One region of the Bacillus carboniphilus genome, then DNA from elsewhere that is predicted to be linked to it. Evidence: predicted binding sites of a transcription regulator. Region 1 holds the regulator's gene; the other holds the start of a gene.
What was found. The regulator NrdR, encoded in region 1, represses ribonucleotide reductase genes. The targets are predictions, from matches to a motif close to AACACNATATATNGTGTT.
Positions count from the first base shown of each region.

Region 2: LC087_RS07255 (vitamin B12-dependent ribonucleotide reductase) is a predicted target of NrdR. The motif match lies at 3,652-3,669, and genes of this name have one in related genera.

Region 1 covers NZ_CP129013.1:1,704,834-1,716,289, reverse strand. The annotation lists partial or broken gene polA (DNA polymerase I) at 1-914, shown strand, start outside; gene mutM (DNA-formamidopyrimidine glycosylase) at 930-1,754, shown strand; gene ytaF (sporulation membrane protein YtaF) at 1,860-2,501, shown strand; partial or broken gene coaE (dephospho-CoA kinase) at 2,534-3,128, shown strand; gene LC087_RS08770 (glyceraldehyde-3-phosphate dehydrogenase) at 3,413-4,435, shown strand; gene speD (adenosylmethionine decarboxylase) at 4,763-5,140, shown strand; gene nrdR (transcriptional regulator NrdR) at 5,298-5,753, shown strand; gene LC087_RS08755 (replication initiation and membrane attachment family protein) at 5,807-7,210, shown strand; gene dnaI (primosomal protein DnaI) at 7,222-8,151, shown strand; gene ytxC (putative sporulation protein YtxC) at 8,301-9,161, shown strand; gene thrS (threonine--tRNA ligase) at 9,542-11,456, shown strand, end outside.
Region 2 covers NZ_CP129013.1:1,411,170-1,422,625, forward strand. The annotation lists gene mntR (transcriptional regulator MntR) at 45-467, opposite strand; gene LC087_RS07255 (vitamin B12-dependent ribonucleotide reductase) at 1,033-3,585, opposite strand; gene LC087_RS07260 (lipoate--protein ligase family protein) at 3,738-4,574, opposite strand; gene LC087_RS07265 (rhodanese-like domain-containing protein) at 4,768-5,145, shown strand; partial or broken gene gcvPB (aminomethyl-transferring glycine dehydrogenase subunit GcvPB) at 5,767-7,226, opposite strand; gene gcvPA (aminomethyl-transferring glycine dehydrogenase subunit GcvPA) at 7,219-8,565, opposite strand; gene gcvT (glycine cleavage system aminomethyltransferase GcvT) at 8,577-9,665, opposite strand; glycine riboswitch at 9,811-9,902, opposite strand; gene LC087_RS07285 (DEAD/DEAH box helicase) at 10,106-11,456, shown strand, end outside.

The sequences.
Region 1 (11,456 bases):
GAAATATTACATTATCGTCAGTTAGGCAAACTACAGTCGACTTATATAGAAGGGCTATTAAAAATGGTTCACCAAAAAACGGGGAAAAATTCATACCCGTTTTAACCAAGCATTAACACAAACGGGGAGACTCAGTTCTACAGATCCTAACTTGCAAAATATACCTATTCGTTTAGAAGAAGGAAGAAAAATTCGAAAAGTGTTTGTTCCTTCTCAGAAGGATTGGTTAATGTTTGCAGCAGATTATTCACAAATCGAATTGAGAGTGTTAGCTCATAGCTGAAGATGAAAACTTGATTAAAGCGTTCAATGAAGGTCTGGACATTCATACAAAAACAGCAATGGATGTTTTTCATGTTGAAGAGAAGGATGTTACTTCAAATATGAGAAGGCAAGCCAAAGCTGTGAATTTTGGGATCGTTTACGGGATATCTGATTATGGCTTATCACAAAATCTAAATATATCTCGTAAAGAAGCGGGGAAATTTATTGATCGTTATTTTGAAATTTATCAAGGGGTTAAGGAATACATGGAGGAAGCGGTTTTAGAAGCGAAACAGTTAGGATACTCACAGACCTTACTTCAAAGAAGGAGATATATTCCTGAAATTACGAGTCGCAACTTTAATGTTCGAAGCTTTGCAGAACGAACAGCTATCAATACGCCTATTCAAGGAAGTGCTGCTGATATTATTAAAAAGGCGATGATTGTTATGGCTGAACGTCTGAAAAAGGAAAACCTTCAATCGACGTTATTATTACAAGTTCATGATGAATTGATTTTTGAAGCACCTGAAAATGAAATCAAAATCTTAGAAAAGATCGTACCTGAAGTAATGGAAAATGCGGTTCAACTAAAAGTTCCATTGAAAGTTGATTATTCTTCAGGGCCATCTTGGTATGATGCGAAATAGAAAGGAAGTACAACAATGCCCGAGCTACCTGAAGTGGAAACGGTTCGCAGAACCCTTCATAATTTAATAATAAGTAAGCAAATTGAATCGGTTACTATTCAGTGGCCCAAAATCATTAAACATCCTGATGATGCCCTTGAATTTGAAACGCTTTTGAAAGGACAAAAAATTCATCAAGTGGACCGTCGAGGAAAGTTTTTGAAAATCTTCCTTGATGACTTTGTTCTTGTATCCCATTTAAGAATGGAAGGAAGATTTGGTGTATACACACACACAGAAGAAATAGATAAACATACCCATGTTATTTTTCATTTTACAGATGGCAAGGAATTACGATATCGCGATGTGCGTAAATTTGGTACAATGCATCTATTTCCTAAAGGAGAAGAGGAAAAACAGCTCCCTTTATCTCAACTAGGTCCTGAACCCTTTTCTAAAGATTTCACATTTGAAGACCTAAAAATGAAATTGAGTAAAACGAAACGATTTATTAAAGTAGCTCTTTTAGATCAACGATTCGTTGTCGGACTAGGGAATATTTACGTAGATGAAGCATTATTCCTTTCAGGGGTTCATCCTGAAAGAATCTCTAATGAACTTGGAGATGAGGAGATTGAAAGGCTTCACCATTATATTATTCAAACGCTGAAAAAGGCGGTAGATAAGGGAGGAAGCACCATTCGTTCTTATGTAAATAGTCAAGGTGAAATAGGGATGTTTCAAAATGACCTGTATGTATATGGACGAGAGGAACAACCGTGTAAACAATGTCAGACACCTATAAAAAAAATCAAAGTTGGCGGGAGAGGTACACACTTTTGTGAAGACTGTCAAAAATAAGCGATAACACAATTCTCTTTTGACAAGCTCCAAAATCTTGTTTTGACCATATATTATATTTAGCATTCTTCAATTTTGTTGTTGGAAAGAAGGGCTAAAATAATGATGGTCTATTTTATTTCTTTATTTTTCCTTGCCTTGGCAGTTAGTTTAGATAGTTTTACAGTAGGTTTTACCTATGGGATGAGGAAGATTAAAATTCCCCTAAAATCAATTGCCGTGATAACAGGATGCTCTGCGATAACCATGCTAGTTGCCATGGCGTTTGGAGAGCTTTTATTAAAATTTTTACCAATTCAAGTAACGGAAACCTTAGGTGGTTTGATTTTAATTGCAATAGGAGGATGGATTTTATATCAATTTTTTAGCACTGTAGATATGTCAGATCATGATACAATCAAAAAAGAAAAGCTATTAGTTGATTTTGAAATTAAAACATTAGGAATTGTGATTAAAATTTTGCATAAGCCAATGAGTGCCGATATTGATAAGTCTGGAAGTATTACCGGAGTTGAAGCTGTCTTATTAGGCTTTGCATTATCATTGGATGCATTCGGAGCTGGAATCGGAGCAGCCTTATTAGGTTATTCTCCTATCGCGATGGCGCTTGTGGTCGCTGTTATGAGTTCTCTTTTTGTGACTATAGGGATGAATATTGGGCTCACCTTTTCGAATTTTAAATGGATGGAAAAACTGACGTGCATTCCAGGTTTTCTTCTCATTATGATCGGGTTGTTTAGAATATAAAAAGGTTGTACTTTTAGAAAGGTTGATAAAAGATGATTATCGGGTTAACAGGTGGAATAGCAAGTGGAAAGAGTACGGTCTCAAAAATGTTTGAACAATTATTTATACCTGTTATTGATGCAGATCAGATCGCTAGAGGTGTTGTTGAAATTGGAAAACCAGCTTACCAAAAGGTGATTGAAACTTTTGGTGAGCAAATTTTAAATAAGAATCAGACCATCAATAGAGAATTGCTTGGCGATATGATCTTTAACGATGCAGAAAAAAAGAAAACAACTAAATAACATCGTTCATCCTGCTGTTTCGTTGCAAATGTTAAAGGAGAAAGAGTCATTAATAAAACAAGGATATAACATGATTGTATTAGATATTCCATTGTTATTCGAGAGTAAGTTAACATCACTAGTAGATCAAACCTTAGTGGTATATGTTAATAAAGATACTCAATTAAGAAGGTTAATGGAGAGAAACGGATATACAAAAGAACAAGCGTTAAGTAGGATTCACTCGCAGCTCTCCCTTGAGGAAAAAAGGAAACTTGCTGATGAGGTTATTGATAACAATGGAACAATCGATGAAACAAAAGAGCAGTTGATGGAATTAATTACTAAATGGACAAGCTTATAAGTCAGTAGGGCTCTTACGCTTTTCTTATTGTCTACTCCATCGCCCAGCAACTCGTAAGTTTTCGCCCTCCTCCTTATGATAAGTCAACATCGAAGCCTGCGGCTATTCGTGTTTCCTTTATCTCATACGGAGTGCTCAAGCCCCTTCGTTGCTAAACGGGCTCGTACGCTTTTCTTATTATTCACCCAAAAATGAAATTATTACCCCCTTTTATTCATAATTATGTTATACTATTTCTAACAATGGGGTTTAAAGTATAACCTATTAGCTGGAGGGGAAAACACATGAAAGCTAAAATAGCGATTAATGGTTTTGGGAGAATTGGAAGAATGGTCTTTAGAAAAGCAATTATGGACGATAGTTTAGAAGTAGTTGCTATTAATGCAAGTTACCCTGCTGAGACGCTTGCTCATTTAATCAAATATGACACCGTCCATGGGAAATTCTCCGAAGAGGTATATCCTTTTGAAGATCATCTTATGGTAGCCGGTCGAAAAGTTATTTTGTTAAATAATCGTAACCCGAAGGATTTACCCTGGGGAAGCCTTAATATAGATATTGTTATCGAAGCTACAGGAAAATTCAATGATCGAGAGAAAGCTTGGGCCCACATTGAAGCTGGTGCTAAAAAAGTGGTATTAACAGCACCTGGTAAAAATGAAGATATTACGATAGTGATGGGGGTGAATGAAAGGCAGTATAAGCATAAAGAACATAAAATAATTTCGAATGCATCTTGTACAACTAACTGTTTAGCACCTGTGGTAAAAGTGCTAGATGAAAAATTTGGAATAGTCAATGGATTAATGACAACTGTTCATGCCTATACGAACGATCAAAAGAATATTGATAATCCTCACAAAGATTTGCGGAGAGCTAGAGCTTGTGGTCAATCAATCATTCCCACATCGACAGGTGCAGCAAAAGCTTTAGGTAAAGTGTTGCCTCATTTACAGGGGAAGCTACATGGAATGGCACTAAGAGTACCAACACCTAATGTTTCATTAGTTGATCTTGTGGTTGATGTTGAAAGGGGAACAACGATTGATGAAGTAAATGATGTATTTAAAAATGCTGCTTCAAAGGACTTGTTAAATATATTATCTTTTTCAAACGAACCTTTAGTTTCAATTGATTATAATACCAATCCATATTCAGCAGTTATTGATGGGTTGTCGACAATGGTTATGGAAGGAAAGAAGGTAAAGGTTTTGGCATGGTATGATAATGAATGGGGCTATTCAAATCGAGTAGTGGACTTAGTAAAATATGTAGCGATCAACATGATTACGTTGTCTGCAGTATAAGTTAAATGCCGTTAGTGGTGCTGTCTAATTTGATATTAGGCAGCCATTTTTGTTTACTGACTTCATTAAAATGAATGAAATAATGTAAGGTGGGAAAAGTAAGACTGATTATCCTTCTACAACCTTTGCCAAAATATTTTAATGAAAGTGTGTTGCAAAAACAAATTAAACAAAGTATACTATTTTTCGTGAACTCCTCGAATATGGGCACATGTTGCTACTTAAAGGGTTAGGACCTCTTTGGACTAACTTTCCCCCCGTGGTAGTAAACATTCTGTAATGACAGGATTTATAGATTATTATTGGTTGAAGGGGGAATAAATGATTATGGAAACAATCGGACGTCACGTGATCTCAGAGTTATGGGGTTGCGATTTTAATAAGTTAAATGACATCGAATATATAGAAAAAACATTTGTTAATGCTGCACTAAAATCAGGTGCTGAAGTTAGAGAAGTCGCTTTTCATAAATTCGCTCCTCAAGGAGTGAGTGGAGTTGTCATCATTTCAGAGTCTCATTTGACTATACACAGTTTTCCAGAGCATGGCTATGCCAGTATTGATGTTTATACATGTGGAGATTTAGACCCAAATGTGGCAGCGAATTACATTGCTGAAGCCCTGAATGCAAATACGAATGAAACAATTGAAATTCCAAGAGGGATGGGAACAGTACAAGTGAATAGGACGTTAAATGTTCTTTAACTATTTAATCAGATTAAAGGGGTAGCCCATTGCTACCTCTTTTTCTGTACCTTCAAACAAAATAGTGGTGCCCACACCAGTAACAAGAGAGTTATGCTACAATTAAGGATAATAAAAGCTCGCATATTATTACTAATGTAGAAAGGAGTTAGTACGAATGAAATGTCCTTCATGTTATCATAACGGGACACGTGTATTAGATTCTAGACCCGTTGATGATTCAAAATCGATTAGAAGAAGGCGAGAATGTGAAAGTTGTCGCTATCGTTTTACAACGTTTGAAAAAGTGGAGCAAATGCCGTTAATTGTTGTTAAAAAAGAAGGGACAAGGGAGGAATTTAGTCCTGAAAAAATGTTAAGAGGACTGATTAAAGCTTGTGAAAAAAGACCTGTCCCCTTACAAAAGTTAGAGGATATTGTTAAAGACATTGAAAAGGATTTACGGAACCAAGGGAGCTCTGAAGTTCAAAGTGATTATATTGGGCAAATGGTAATGGATCGCTTAGCAGAAGTTGACGAAGTAGCTTATGTTCGATTTGCATCTGTTTACCGTCAATTCAAAGATATTAATGTTTTTATTGATGAATTGAAGGAACTTATAAAAAAAACATAATCTGTTAAGCAACCTCCATCATCTAAAAGTACCTCAGGAAAGGTTTGTTTTTGATGGAACAACATTGGAAAGAGTTACTTCCGATTGATAAATATCAAGTGAAATCTCGGGGAGTTCTTCAAGAATTAGATCGAAAGGTGATAACTGCCTTATACCAGCCTTTAATTGGAGCGATTAGTTATAGCCTATATATGACTTTATGGGAAGAGCTCGAACATAATCGTTTATGGGGCAAAGAAAACAACCATTACAGTCTGATGACAGCTATGCAGTTGAATTTAAAACTTATTTATCAAGAAAGAATGAAGTTAGAGGGAATAGGGCTATTAAAATTATATTATTATGAACAAGATCCTCGATTGTTTATTTATGAATTACTTCCTCCTTTAACTCCAAAACAGTTTTTCCAAGATGGTATGTTGAATATTTATTTGTTTAATCGAGTAGGAAAAAATAAGTATAATCAGCTAAAACAGTTTTTTCTTGATGAGGCCGTTCCAAATGGAGGGAAAGAGATAACGAAAAGTTTCAGTGAAGTGTTTAAATCCATTCATACATCGGAGCTGAAAAATTCAGAATTTGATCACAACGATGAAATTGAAGGAGAATTTCTTGAAAAAGAAGATGGAAAACAAGTCATTGTGGCACCAGAAACTTTTAATGAATCTTTATTTCTTGAAGGGTTATCAGAACATATTGTTCCTAAAAAGGCTTTGACGGCTAACGTGATGGAAGCCGTTTATAAACTTTCATACTTATATGGAATTGATGCGATTGAAATGAAAAATGTGCTTTTAAATGCACTTGATCATGACGATAAGGTGAATATTGAATCTTTAAGAAAAGCAGCAAGAGACTGGTATAGTTTTTCATATGGTGATCAAGTGCCAAAGTTAGTGGATCGAAAGCAACCTTTACAAAAGAAATCCCCTACAAATCAATTAGACGATAAAGAAAAACAATTAGTGACACAACTAGAATCCATTACCCCGAGACAATTCTTAATCGATTTGGCCAATGGAGCTGAACCATCTTCAAGTGATTTAGAAATCATAGAAGAAGTCATGTTTCAACAAAATTTATTGCCAGGGGTAGTCAACGTATTAATTTATTATGTCATGTTAAAAACAAATATGAAGCTTTCCAAGGCTTATATTCAAAAGATAGCTAGTCATTGGAGTAGGTGCAAAGTTGAGACCGTCTCAGATGCAATGACATTAGCAAAAAATGAGCATCGAAAATATCAACAGTGGGCAAGCTCAGATCAACCTAAACGCTCAAAGGATAAGCGTAGTTCTGTCATTCGTAAAGAAAAGCTTCCGAAATGGATGCAACAAACTGATGATGAAAAGAAAAGCAATACGAACAATAAAACAGATGAACAGTTTGAGCGGGAGAAACAACAATTGGAAAAACGGATAAAACAGTATATGAGTAATAAGAAGAGTACTGACTAGGAGGGAAACCTTTGGATTCAATTCAGCATTCACTGAAAAATATTGTTGGGAATAACAATCTTCAATCGAAATTAAAAGAAATGAAAGAACAATTATTAAAAAATGATCAGATCCTTTTATTTTTAGAGAAGGAACAAGTTCCAGAACAAGTGATAGAGAAAAATTTAGTTAAGCTATATGAATTTGCTAGTCAAAGTCAACAATGTTCCGAATGCCCAAGCTTGGACAAGTGTAAAAATATTTTACAAGGTCATTATCCCTTACTTGAACGCGAAGGAAATACAATCAATATAAAATATGTGAAATGTGAGAACCAAAAGTTATACGAAAAAGAGAAAAAACAGAAATCATTGGTTGAAAGTATTTATATTCCTAGAGAAAACCTTAAGGCTCGCCTTAATAATATTGATTATGAGGATAATTCAAGATTAAAGGCTGTTTCATATGTTCATGAATTTCTAGAGAATTATGAACCAACTAAACCAATAAAGGGGTTATATCTTTATGGTGCTTTTGGTGTAGGAAAGACCTTTATTTTAGGAGCCATTGCAAATGAGTTAGCGGAAAAAAGTGTGGCATCAGTCCTTCTTTATGTTCCTGAATTTGTAAGGGAACTTAAAACATCTCTCCAAAACGATACATTTAATAGAAAAATTGAAGCCGTCAAAATAGCCCCTGTTTTAATGCTAGATGATATTGGTGCAGAATCTATGTCAAGTTGGGTTAGAGACGATATACTTGGCGCAATTTTACAGTATCGAATGCTTGAAAATTTACCAACGTTTTTCACTTCTAATTTTGATTTGAAAGAGCTAGAACATCACCTTGCCTATACCCAAAGAGGGGAAGAGGAAAAAGTGAAAGCTGCGAGAGTGATGGAAAGAATAAAATATTTATCAATTCCAATAGAGTTAGAAGGAGAGAATAGAAGAAATCAATAGTAGAAATTGTTATTTTGGTGTTGATGTATAATTGCTCAGGCAAAGGAGTTGGTCTTTTTTTTATCGCCTTTCTTTTTCTTTACTTCTAAAAAAAAACATCCCCCCATATATATAGAAGCAGGTAATCGGTAATAAGGGGGGGACAATTTGTGCAAATTTCATTCTCTACTGAGCAAGAGGCACAGTCTGTTTATAAATGGATCAAGAAAAGAAAAGAAGACAAACCTGATTCCGTAATGGATGTTTCCCTTACAAATGAAAGTATCATCTCTTGTCATTTTACGGACTCAGCTTTATTTGTTAGTCACATTTTAACGCCAGTTTTTATTCAATATTTCCATTATTTTAAAGACACGGGCATAATTTTAACGATCGTTGAGCAAAAATATCTTTTTTTAGATTTAGATGAGCAGCAGGAAATCTTACATATTACTCAATCAATTATGGAGGGAGAGAGAGAAGGAATTCCAAAAATAGAAGAAGTCACTCCTAAAGAGAAGCATATTATGGAAGCATTACATGAAATCATTCATCCTCACTTATCTTTTTCAATGGATTCATTCATTACTTTTCGGTTAAACGGTTATCAAGAAACGATTCAACAATATGTTGAAATTGCGATTGAAGAGTATAAACTGGAACAAGAATACCAAAACTTTATTCAAAGTTTAAGGGACTATGTTGTTACACGTCAATGTCAACTACCAATTGTACATCTTCTTCATGAAGGAAATTATAACCTCTTCAATAACGAATATTTGCCATTATCTTATAAAGAGCTTCAACAATTCATTGATCGGCATTTTATTTATCATCATCCAATGTACATAGATTCACAGTTAATAGCCCCTTTAGTTTCAATTGCTCCGAAAAAATTATTTATTTATACAGATCAAGAAGATGATAACATGCTTCAAACGATTCAAAATATTTTTCAAGAACGAGTATGTGTATATAATGTTAATGGGTTTTATGAGCAGAAACGAATGTTTAATTCTTATGTTAAATAATCTTGATTTTTGCTTTTAATACACTTATAATACGTATTAATTCAATAATCGATAAGTAATGATAAGGACACGGGAATATTTCTAGAGTTTAAAGAGAGGGAGGACAAGGGCTGGAAGCCTCCTAACGAACAGAGTATTCTTACCACCTTTGAACTTCAGTCGCGAAATTTAAGTAGTGTCTGACGGATCGTCCGTTAACGTTCTTTTAAGCTATTATTTATGTTTCTTACGTATGGTTAAAAGGATAGGGGGGATTCCTGCTTTTTAACGGTACATTTAAATAATAGGAAAAAGGGTGGAACCACGTTGATTACCTCGTCCCTTGTTGGGGGCGGGGTTTATTTGTGTTTAAAGTTTTATTAATAAAGGAGAAGTGAAATATGTCAATGATTGAACTAACATTTCCAGATGGCAATAAGAAAGAGTTTGAACAAGGTACAACAACAGAAGAAGTTGCTGCTTCAATAAGTCCAGGTCTAAAGAAAAAAGCTCTTGCTGGAATGATTGATGGAGAACTACTAGATTTACGCTTCCCAATTCTTCAAAGCGGAAAGATTGAAATTGTCACTCCAGATCATGAGAAAGCTCTTGAGATTCTTCGTCATAGTACAGCTCACTTAATGGCCCAAGCGATTAAAAGGCTATATGACAACGTAAAACTTGGCATTGGACCTGTCATTGATGGAGGCTTTTATTACGATATTGATATGGAAGAATCGTTAACACCTGAAGACCTTCCGAAAATAGAAAAAGAAATGAAAAAAATCATTGGTGAAAATCTCGTTGTTGAACGAAAAGAGCTTCCAAGGGATGAAGTGAAAAACATATATGAAGGCATTGGTGATGAATTAAAACTTGAGTTAATTGATGATATCCCTGAAGGTGAAGTACTGTCTATTTATGAGCAAGGAGAATTTTTTGACCTTTGCCGAGGGGTACATGTGCCATCAACTAGTAAAATTAAGGAATTTAAATTACTAAATTTAGCGGGTGCCTATTGGCGTGGAGATAGTAACAATAAGATGCTACAACGTATTTATGGAACAGCCTTTTTCAAAAAAGCTGATTTAGAAGAGCACCTTCGTTTGCTTGAGGAAGCAAAAGAACGTGACCATAGAAAGATTGGAAAAGAATTAAAGCTATTCACAAATTCTGATAAAGTTGGACAAGGATTGCCGTTATGGCTTCCAAAAGGGGCAACGATTCGAAGAATTGTTGAGCGCTACATTGTCGATAAAGAAGAAAAGCTTGGCTATCAACACGTTTATACTCCTGTATTAGGAAGTGTTGACTTGTATAAAACGTCAGGACATTGGGAGCATTACCAAGATGATATGTTTCCGGCGATGTCGATGGATAATGAAGATTTAGTATTACGTCCGATGAATTGCCCACATCATATGATGGTTTATAAACATGAGATGCATAGTTACAGAGAGCTTCCAATTCGAATTGCCGAGCTAGGGACAATGCATCGCTATGAAATGTCAGGTGCGTTAAGCGGCTTACAAAGAGTAAGAGGAATGACATTGAATGATGCTCATATCTTTGTCCGTCCTGACCAAATTAAAGATGAATTTATTCGTGTCGTACGATTAGTGGAAGAGGTATACAAAGACTTTGGTCTTAACGATTACTCGTTCCGCCTTTCTTACCGTGATCCAGAAGACAAAGAAAAATATTTTGATGACGATCAAATGTGGGAAAAAGCACAAGAGATGTTAAAGGCAGCAATGGATGAGTTAGATGTTGACTATTATGAAGCAGAGGGTGAAGCGGCCTTTTACGGACCGAAGCTTGATGTTCAAGTAAAAACGGCTCTTGGTAAGGAAGAAACATTATCAACGGTCCAGCTTGATTTCTTATTGCCAGAGAAATTTGATCTGACTTACGTAGGTGAAGATGGGAAGCATCATAGACCGGTTGTTATTCACCGCGGAGTTGTCTCAACGATGGAACGTTTTGTCGCCTTTTTGATTGAGGAATATAAAGGAGCTTTACCGACATGGCTTGCACCGGTTCAAGTTCAAGTGATTCCAGTATCTCCTTCTATTCATCTAGATTATGCAAAACAAGTAGAAGAAAAACTGCAACAAAAAGGGTTAAGAGTAGAGGTCGATAGTAGAGACGAAAAAATTGGCTATAAGATTCGTGAGGCCCAAATGCAAAAAACACCTTATATGCTTGTTGTAGGAGATAACGAAGTTGAAGAGCATACAGTAAATGTGAGAAAATATGGTGAGCAAAAATCTGAAACCGTCGATTTCAATATGTTTATTGAGCGAATTTCCGAGG
Region 2 (11,456 bases), 290 kb from region 1:
GAAATCAAGTCTGTCCACCTTTTTAATATCTGCATCACTAATATTTATTCTTTCTCATTTCTTGTTTGAACTTCTTTAAGGGAATTCACTCTCTGGTCATCTTCTTCAAAATAATCTACGAGATCTCCAATTCGTGCGATGGCATCCCAACTAATATGATGCTCAATTCCTTCCACATCATTATAAATTTTGTCCTCTTGCACACCAATGATTCTCATAAACTTTTCTAACAACTCATGGCGATATACAAGACGTTCACCAATCTTTTTCCCCTTTGCTGACAAGGCTAATCCTCTATATCGTTCATAATTAAGATAGTCATCTTTATCTAGTTTTTGAACCATTTTTGTAACGGAGGAGGGATGTACAGACAAAGCATCTGCAATGTCCGATACACGGGCGTATCCTTTATCCTGAATGAGTAAATAAATTTGTTCTATATAATCCTCCATGCTCGGTGTTGGCATGTAATTCCCTCCCATAAAGGTATTGTTCATCATTAACTGTTATGCAAGGTAAGCTAGTTAACCTTCATTTATGTATAAATATTTGTTAACCTTTCAATCTATTCATTATGTAGTTTTAAGAGGTTGTTCAAAAAGTCCTGAAAAAATGTCGGTTGAATAACTTTGTTGGATTGCTTTTACGTTCCTTCGACGCACACGATGTGCTAGCGCAGGCGTTAACCAAACGACGTGGTTGCTTTTAGCCTGTGTTCCGTCATCTGTACGTACACTGTGGTGCTTCGATGCCCAGGACGGGCTAGCGCAGGCGTTAACCACAGGACGTGACTGAACTTAGCCTGCGTTCCTTTAAGGAGTCGCCTCGTTCTTCTCGGCTCTTTTTCCCTACTTTTTGAACACACACTTTAAGTAATTGTATTTATTTTTTGTTGAGTCATAAAAGCTGGAAAGCGCTTTTAGTCAACCAACTAAAGTTTACACTACATCAAATAGCAAAGCAAGTTGTTATTGATGATCCTTCTTTTACATGGAAAAGGAATCGAGATGGCTCGATTCCTTTCAATAATTATCACAGTCCACATTTAAGCTGAGCGCCACACTTCACACATGTGTTGCAACCACCAACTTCTTCTACCGTTCCTTTGCGACAAACAGGACAAGTGTTCCCTACTTCATTTCCAATCAATACATTTGTAGAACGTACATCTTGCACCGTGTTCATTAAGACCACTTTTTCTGTTTTTTTGTCAAACACCATTTCATCCATCGTATTTTCTTCTGCCTTAAGCGTTAAAACTTGTGAATCACGACTACCATCAACGTAGACTGTCCCGCCTTTGGCACCGCCTTTATACAAACGTTCATAAACCTTCTCAACTTGTTCTACTGAATAACCTCTAGGCGCATTAACCGTTTTACTAATGGAGCTGTCAATCCACCTTTGAATCACACATTGAACATCTGCATGAGCTTCGGGAGATAAATCCATTGAGGATATAAACCAATGTGGTAAGTTTTCTGGATCAACCTCTCTGTTAGCAGATAAATATTCTTGTACTATATCCGCTTTTACTTCAATAAACTTTCCTAAACGACCGCTCCGATAATAAGAGAAAGAAAAATATGGTTCTAATCCAGTCGAGACACCAACCATTGTTCCAGTTGAACCTGTCGGCGCAACAGTTAGGAGATGTGAGTTACGAATTCCATGCTCCAAAATTTGTTCTCTGATTGCATGAGGCATTTTTTGCATATAACCCGATTCAGTAAAAGCGGTTCTCAAACGAGCCGTTTCTTCATCGCTCTTACCTACTAAAAATGGAAAGCTCCCTTTTTCCTTCGCCAATTCAACTGAAGCTTGATAAGCTGTTGTCGCAATCGTTTCAAATACTTGGTCAATTAATTGGTTTCCTTCTTCTGAACCATACTCTGTTTCACAATATATGAGGAGATCATGTAACCCCATAACACCAAGACCTAGCCTTCTTTCTCCTAAAGCTTGTTGTTTATTTTCTTCTAGAAAGTAAGGAGTGGCATCAATAACGTTATCTTGAAGTCTTACTCCAACTGAAACCGTCTCTTTTAGTTTTTCAAAATCCACTTTTTTATTTTGTTTATCCGCCATTTCAGCCAAGTTAATCGCTGCGAGGTTGCACACAGAAAATGGCGCTAGAGGTTGTTCACCGCATGGATTAGTTGCTACAACTTTTTGTCCATAACTTTTAGCATTCGTCATTTCATTTGCATTGTCAATAAAGAAAATACCTGGTTCAGCAGAATAAGTGGCGCAAATGTTAATTAAATTCCAAAGCTCTTTTGCTTTAATTTCACGATACGTGCGAATCGCATATCCCATGCCTTCCCACTCTCTGACATCCCCAACTTCATGCCACTTTTCGTTATAATCCTTCATTTCTTCTTTGGTATACTTTTCAACATCAGGAAAACGCAGCTTGTACATATCGTCATTTTCAACTGCCTGCATAAATTCCTTTGTTAAACAAATCGATATATTAGCACCTGTTAAGAAATCCTCTTGGTGTACACTATACTTTCCACCTTCACGTAGCATGGATTCTGCTTCAGCAATCACCTGCTCCGTAAATCCTCCTTGACCAGGAACAGCCTTGAAATTGACAATGCCTTGGTACATGTCTCTCTCTTGCTCCTTGAGAGGTGTAAATTTCAATTTATCTTGAGCTGCTTTCTTGATTTGATCATCGTTTGTACTTTCAACTAAAAAGCGTAAAATTTTTGGGTTTTGCATCTTTGAAATAATAAACTCAATGATATCAGGATGCCAGTCCGTTAACATAATCATTTGTGCACCTCTACGTGAACCTCCTTGTTCGACAAGGTGCGTCAACTTGGCAATATCATCTAGCCATGAAACGGAACCAGAAGACTTTCCATTAACCCCTTTAGCTAACGTATTTCGAGGTCTTAGCGTTGAACCATTTGTTCCTACTCCGCCTCCCCGACTCATAATTTCCATTACTTTTTTCCTATGTTCTGAAATACCTTCTCGTGAATCTTGAATATAGGGCATCACATAACAGTTAAAATACGTTACATCTGTACCAGTTCCCGCCCCATAAAGAACACGACCTGCTGGAATAAAATTTTTATTTTTTAATTGTTGGTAAAACTTTTCATACCATTCATTCTTTTTCTCTTCCGTATTTTCTACTGCTGCTAATCCCGTTGCATTCCTCCTAGCAATTTGTTCATAAAAAATTTCTAAAGGCTTTTCAATGACATTTAGCGACCGTTTAATTATCCCTGTCTCTATTTCTTCTTGCGTGTCTAATGAATGACGAAATTCTTCCTCTACTAAGACAGTAGCGGTTTTCTCAAGCCAATCAATCGCTTGGATGATTCCTAATCCTCTCGCAGGAAATTTCGGATCTTCTTTTATCGTTAACACAACAAAATCCCCACTTGTTAACGTAAGTTTCTCCGTATCCTTAAAAGAATATCGATCGATCATCACGAGTCGAGAAACACCGCTGTGGGTAATCTTCATGTCTTCTTCTATAGGGTGAACTTGCGAAAATTGACGAATGTCCTTGTTTAGTTTGTTCACATCAATGGTATTCTTTATTATTTCTTTCACAGCCATGACCAAAACGCTCCTTTATCAATCTATACAATAAAAATCAATATGTCGTATTATAGATGATAGTATATCACAACATATTGATTGTAGGTAGATCTTTTTTTAAGAAAAATAGATCTATTTCATTATGTAAATCGACCATTAAATGCAATTGTTTAACGTTTAAAATTCCATTCATCACTTGCATATTTTTCTTTAGCTAACTTTTGTACATAAAATTTTTCTTTTTCATTTAATTCGTAAGGTTCGAGGTTAATATTCAATCCTAGTTCGAACCCTTTTTTAAATGCTGTTTTAGCTTCGTTGATAGAAATCTCCCTTTTAGCCAAATCATTTGTTGCTACTGCTTTATTTTTAAACCCTTGTTTCATTCGTTCTTTCACACGTTCATTAGGGAAGTTGAATAGATCGAACAATTGATCCTCATCCATATTTAATAAAATGGATCCATGTTGTAAAATCACACCTTTTTGTCTCGTTTGCGCACTACCTGCTACTTTTCTCCCTTCTACAATCAATTCATACCAAGATGAAGCATCAAAACATACAGAAGAGCGTGGGTTTTTCAATCCTCTTTTTTCTTCTTCAGAGCGAGGAATGGAGAACTCTGCTTTTAATCCTAATTGACGAAATCCTTCTAAAATGCCCTCAGAAATGACGCGATAAGCCTCAGTCACAGTTTTGGGCATTTGTTCATGTTCTTCATGGACAATGACACTATACGTCAGTTCTTGATCGTGTAAAACGCCTCTTCCCCCTGTTGGACGACGAACAAAACCTAACTTCTGATCCTTCACTGCTTGAAAGTTAATTTCTTTTTTTGCTTTCTGAAAATAACCAATCGATAAAGTCGCAGGATTCCATCCATAAAAACGGATAGTCGGCGGTATCAACCCCTGACTATGCCAATCTAATAGTGCTTCATCTAACGCCATATTAAACTCAGGAGAGCAATAACCGGAATCAATATATCTCCACGTTTCTTTTTCCATTATAATCACCTTCTTTTTGGGACTTTTCCGTTCATTTACTATAGCCAAATCACTTTTATATGTAAAATAAATAGATTCATGGTTGCAACCGATGACAATTTCATTAAGGTTTTATATAATAGAACGTGGGCTTTAACATTTGACTTAAAAAATACCACTTAACATACATTACTGTAAGGAGCGAAATGATTCAATGGAAATTTTATTAATACTTGTTGGTGCTTTACTCATTTATTTACTTGGAACTTTTCTATACCAAAGAAGACTCCTAAAAAGACTTACACAAGAGGAATTTATTGAAGGCTATCGTAAAGCACAGCTCATTGATGTTAGAGAGCCGAACGAATATAAAGCGGGGCATATTTTAGGTGCAAGAAATATACCAATGTCTCAATTACGTCAACGTTATCAAGAAATCCGCCCGGATCAACCTGTCTACTTATATTGCCAAAATACGACTCGTAGCGGAAGAGCTGCGCAAATGCTTCGTAAAAAAGGCATTAAAGACTTGTATACATTAAAAGGCGGATTTAGATCGTGGACAGGGAAGGTTAAATTCCCTAAGAAATAACATAGCTAAAATTCAATTTTCTATTGAAAACACAAAGCTCTGTAGAAGGATGCTTTTATCCCTTTTACAGAGCCGCCTAAAAACACATGCAATGGTCACAACCTTTATTCTATTACACTTCTCACTCTAACTTAAAGAATTAAATACAACTAGCACTTGTGGACTACTACCTATACTAAATGTTTGGAACGCTTTGAATGAAGAGACATTAATAATAGTTAGTACATGTTATGTACTAACTTTAAAAAGGGTTCCAAACAGGCGCTAATAATTAAAAATAGACAGGTAAGAGCACAAGGCCAAAAACCACTCCGTTTTATATCATCTTTCACTTTTTACATCTCACTACATTTTCCTTCTACTTTTGCAAACTCCACAAATCTCAGGTGGAACAGACGTATTACATTTATTATTTTTAAAGAAATTATCATCATCATCAACAATATCCACTTGGTTGTTAACGACACAGTTAGAGACAATTTGATTATTTGTTGATGACTCTTCTAAGGAGATTCCCCTCTCCTCATTGAATATAGGTAATAGTCTGATAGATGAGAGTAAAGAAGATATAAAAAACCCCTTGTATGAAAAACATTCACACAAAGGGTTACTTTCTTATTCTTACTTCTTTTGATATCTTAACACTGGCTTTCTTGCTGCTTTCGTTTCATCTAAACGTTTTATCACAGTTGTATAAGGAGCTTCCTGAACAACTTCTGGGGATTCCTCTACTTCCTTAGCAATTTGAATCATCACATCAATAAACTCATCTAACGTCTCCTTTGATTCGGTTTCCGTAGGTTCGATCATCATACATTCCTCGACGTTTAGTGGGAAATAGATGGTCGGCGGATGAAAGCCAAAATCCAGGAGTCGTTTAGCAATATCAAGTGTTCGTACTCCAAGCTTTTTCTGCCTTCTCCCTGATAGGACGAATTCATGCTTACAATGCTGATCATACGGTAAATCGTAGTAAGGAGCTAGCTTTCTCATCATGTAGTTAGCATTTAAAACTGCGTTTTCCGTAACAGCCTTTAAGCCATCAGGCCCCATTGAACGGATATACGTATACGCCCTGACATTAATACCAAAATTACCATAATAAGGTTTCACCCGTCCAATTGAGTCAGGACGGTCATAATCAAACATGAATTGATCATCTTTTTTCACCAATACTGGCTTTGGCAAAAATGATCTTAAATCTTCTTTTACACCAACAGGTCCCGATCCGGGTCCCCCACCACCGTGCGGACCAGTAAAGGTTTTATGAAGGTTTAAATGGACAACATCAAAACCCATATCTCCTGGTCTTGCCTTACTTAACACAGCGTTCAAATTAGCACCATCATAGTATAGTTTTCCGCCAGCCTCGTGTACGATATTTGCCATTTCGACAATCTCTCGTTCGAATAATCCTAAAGTATTTGGGTTTGTTAACATTAAAGCAGCTGTATCCTCACCGACGACCCGCTTTAAATCTTCTAAGTCTACAAGACCATTTCCTCCTGATTTCACCGTTACGGTTTCAAACCCTGCTACGGTTGCTGAAGCGGGATTGGTTCCATGAGTGAATCAGGAATAATCACCTTCGTTCTTTTCGTATCACCATTAGCTTCATGGAATGCCCGAATAATCATTAAGCCCGTCCATTCACCATGTGCCCCAGCAGCAGGTTGAAGCGTAACTTCATCCATCCCTGTAATCTCTTGTAAATGAACTTGGAGATCGTACATAAGCTCAAGTGAACCTTGTACCGTCTCTTCTTCTTGCAACGGATGAATAGAAGAAAAGCCTGGTATTCTAGCAATATGCTCGTTGATTTTTGGGTTGTATTTCATCGTACAAGATCCAAGTGGATAAAAGCCTGAATCAACCCCGTGATTTCGTTTCGATAAAGCAGTATAATGACGCATTATATCAAGCTCAGATACTTCTGGTAAGCTTGCAGGCTCTTTTCGTATAAATTGATTAGGGAGAACGTCGCTAAGGTCAACTGTTTCAACATCTAACTCAGGTAAACTATATCCTATACGACCTGGCTTACTCACTTCAAAGATCAGCGATTGTTGTTGGTTATTCATGACGATCCCCCATTTCTTTTAAAAATTCACTAATTTGTTCCTTCGTCCGTTGCTCCGTAACAGCGATAAGCATATGGTTTTCTAACTCTGGATAATCACGTCCAAGATCATATCCACCGATCCAACCTTTCTTAATCAATTTTTGATTGACTTTTTTAATAGAAGAAGGAAGTTTGACAACAAACTCGTTAAACATCGGGCCAGAGTAAACAACGTTTAACCCTATCTTTTTAGCCAATGTTTTAGCGAAATGGGCTTTTTGAATATTTTGAAAGGCAATTTCCTTTACTCCTTCTTTTCCAAGCGCTGTCATCGCCACACTTGACGCTAGTGCATTTAACGCTTGGTTAGAGCATATATTTGACGTAGCCTTGTCTCTTCTAATATGCTGCTCCCTCGCTTGTAAGGTTAACACGAAACCTCGATTTCCTAATTCGTCAGTCGTTTCTCCAACCAGTCTACCCGGGACTTTTCTCATCAGCTTTTTAGTGACCGCAAAATACCCACAATGTGGACCACCATACTGAGCAGGAATCCCAAAAGGTTGTGTATCCCCTACTACAATATCAGCTTTAAACTCACCAGGAGGAGTCAGCGCTCCTAAAGAAAGAGGATTTGCAGAAACGACGAATAAAGCTTTTTTACTATGAACAATCGACTCAATCTCATCAAGTCTTTCTATTTGACCAAAAAAGTTAGGGTATTGAACAATAACAGCTGCTACATCGTCATCCATTTCTTTTTCTAGATGGTTTTGATCGGTAACCCCATTATCATGAGATATCTCAATCACTTCAATATTTTGCCCTTTTGCATACGTAGACAAAACGGCTCTTGATTCTGGATGAACCACTTTTGAGACAAGGACTTTTTTCTTTTTCGTATGACCAGCTGCCAGCATAGCTGCTTCTGCTAATGAAGTTCCTCCATCATACATGGAGGAGTTGGCAATATCCATCCCTGTAAGCTCACAAACCATCGTTTGAAATTCAAATATAGCTTGAAGCTCCCCTTGAGATATTTCAGGCTGATAAGGAGTATAAGCTGTGTAAAATTCCGAACGAGATAACACATGATCCACTATGACAGGAGTATAATGATCGTAAACTCCAGCACCCAAAAAGGAAGGGTGCGTGCGTAAGTCTTTATTTTTTCCCGCAAGTTTTGTTAACTCTTTTACTAATTCCGTTTCTGACTTTGCTTTTTTAATATTGTATGGTCCTGTATAGCGAACGTCTTCAGGTATATCCGCAAACAATTCGTCTATATATTCGATGCCTATTTCTTTTAACATGTCCTGTTGGTCTTGCTCTGTCATTGGTAAGTAACGATGCTTCATGATCCTTCCCCCTATGTGCGCTTATAAAAAGGTGTTTTGACAACAACCGCTTTTACTCGTTTTTTTCTTATCTCTACTTCTAGCTCTTGACCAAGGTCCGTGAATTCTTTTTCTAAAATTGCCAAACCTACATTTTTTCCTAAGGTAGGAGATTGCGTTCCAGAGGTCACTTCTCCTGCTAGATGATTATCCACCCAAACACTGTAGCCATGGCGAGGGATTCCTTTCCCTACCATTTCAATTCCTACTAATTTTCTTGGAGGACCTTCTTTCTTTTGCTTTTTCAACACTTCTTGACCAATGAATGCAATTGATTTATCTACCTTTACCGCAAAACCAATCCCTGCTTCAATCGGAGAAATGATTTTTGACAACTCTTGCCCGTAAAGGGCTAAATTCGCTTCAAAACGAAGCGTATCTCTCGCCCCTAAACCACATGGAACCACATGTTCATTTTGTAATAGATCTTTCCATAGAGCAGGTGCATCCTCTGCTGCACAATAGATTTCAAAACCATCTTCCCCTGTGTAACCCGTTCGAGAGACTAGCGCATCGATTCCATTTAGACAAATGTTCTCAAAAAAATGAAAAAACTTAATAGTAGATAAATTTGTATCGGTAAAAGATTGTAATACCTCATTGGCAAGTGGACCTTGCAAAGCTAGCTGAGCCATATGATTAGATACATTCGTAATCTCAACGTTTTCTTCCCTATGCTCGTTTAACCATTGAAGATCCTGTTCAATATTAGCCGCATTTACGACAAGGAGATAATCTGTTTTTGATTTTCGATAAACTAACAAATCATCAACTGTTCCTCCATCTTCGTAACACATAGCCGTATAAAGAGCCTTGCCATCTTTAAGCTTACTCATATCATTAGTCATTACTTTTTGCAAGAAGAGAAGGCTTCCTTCCCCTTTGACTTCAAATTCACCCATATGGGAAACATCAAACAATCCAACTTTCTCTCTAACAGCGCGATGTTCTTCTTTAATAGATGAAAATTGTACTGGTAACTCCCATCCGCCAAAATCAATCATTTTTCCACCTGATTCCTTACAAACAGAAAAAAGTGGTGTTCTTTTAAGTTGTGCCATTCTACTTCCCCCTTTTTTAAACATCAAAAAACAGAGACTAAAACAAACATACTGTTTTAAACAGCATGTGTTTTAAGTCTCTGTCCCTTCACCTGAAAGTTTAATCCCCTTTGGTGGTTTGACTAGCAAACACTCTCCAGAGCCGCGTCAAACAAGAGTCTTTTTGCCTGAGAGATTCACAAACGCTTGCTCCTTCGGCGTCCCGCAATATAAAAGGCCCTCTCCCCTTGCTATCATTCGCACATATTCATAACAACATTGGATAAAATAACGTTTAACATATTTCTTCGTCCATCGTACCACTTTTCAATTTAATCATCAATTATTATTTTCCTTAATAAAAATTATCATTCAATTATAAACGTACGCCTTTATCTATTTATATTTCCAAATAACAACAAAAATAACGATGTATATTCGCAAAAAACGGAGGGTTTAAGGTGAATAAGATCCGAATATCATTCGATCAAGATTGGAACGAAGAATTTTCAAAAAGATTAGATGAGGATGGCCCTTGGTCAAACTGGGAGTTATTTAATCTATCCTTTAAAATAGGAAACCATGTCTTAATACCTTCCTTTAACGGCCTTCAAGCTCCTAAATATTTATCTCAATTTACTCCTCTAGAGCATCAGCTTAAAGTGGCAGAGAGGGTAGTCGAAGAGATGCATGGAAAAGCCATATTAGCAGATGAGGTTGGTTTAGGAAAAACGATTGAAGCTGGGCTTATCTTAAAAGAGTATATGATAAGAGGACTAGTTAAGAAAGCTCTTATACTTGTACCTGCTTCGTTAGTATCTCAATGGACAAAGGAGTTATTGAGTAAATTTCACATTCCTGCTGTAGAACAAAAAAAATCTTATGTATGGGACCAGTGTGACATTGTCGTCTCCTCTTTAGATACGGCAAAAAGAAGCCCTCATAAAGAGATAATTTACAAACAAGATTACGATATTGTCATTATTGATGAAGCACACAAATTAAAAAACAATAAAACAAAAAACTATCAGTTTGTCGTAAATTTAAAGAAGAAATATTGTTTACTACTTACCGCAACTCCTGTCCATAACAGAGTAGAAGAAATATTTAATCTTGTCTCCTTGTTAAAACCAGGTCACTTAGGAAGTGAACAAACTTTTTCTAAAGTGTTCTCAGCAAAAGAACGAACAGTGAAAGAAGACGATCAATTGAAAGAACTCATAAATAAAGTAATGATTCGCAATCGTAGAAGTGACACTGGTGTTAAGTGGACTAACAGACATGTCGAAACCACTTGGATCACCTTTTCCCCATCTGAAGTTGCTTTATATGATGCCATCAATTCTGTACGACATGAATTTAAACAAACGAGCACCTTTTCCCTCATCACTTTGCAAAGGGAAGCCTGTTCAAGTCGGGAAGCTGTTTACATGACCTTAAAAAAAATGCTTGATAAAAAAGAGAAGGAAGCTCTACCACTGCCAATCACGACAATTGAACACTTACTTACAGTAATTGATCAAGTTTCTCAAAATTCAAAAGCAATTAAAACATTAGAACTCATAAAAAAAATAAATGATAAAGTGATTATCTTTACCGAGTACCATGCGACTCAATTTTATTTACAATGGTTTTTAAAGCAACACGGAATTACTTCTGTTCCTTTTCGTGGAGGATTTAAACGAGGAAAGAAAGACTGGATGAAGGAGTTATTTAAAAACCATGCTCAAGTGTTAATTGCAACCGAAGCAGGAGGAGAAGGAATCAATCTGCAATTTTGCCATCATATTATTAATTACGATTTGCCATGGA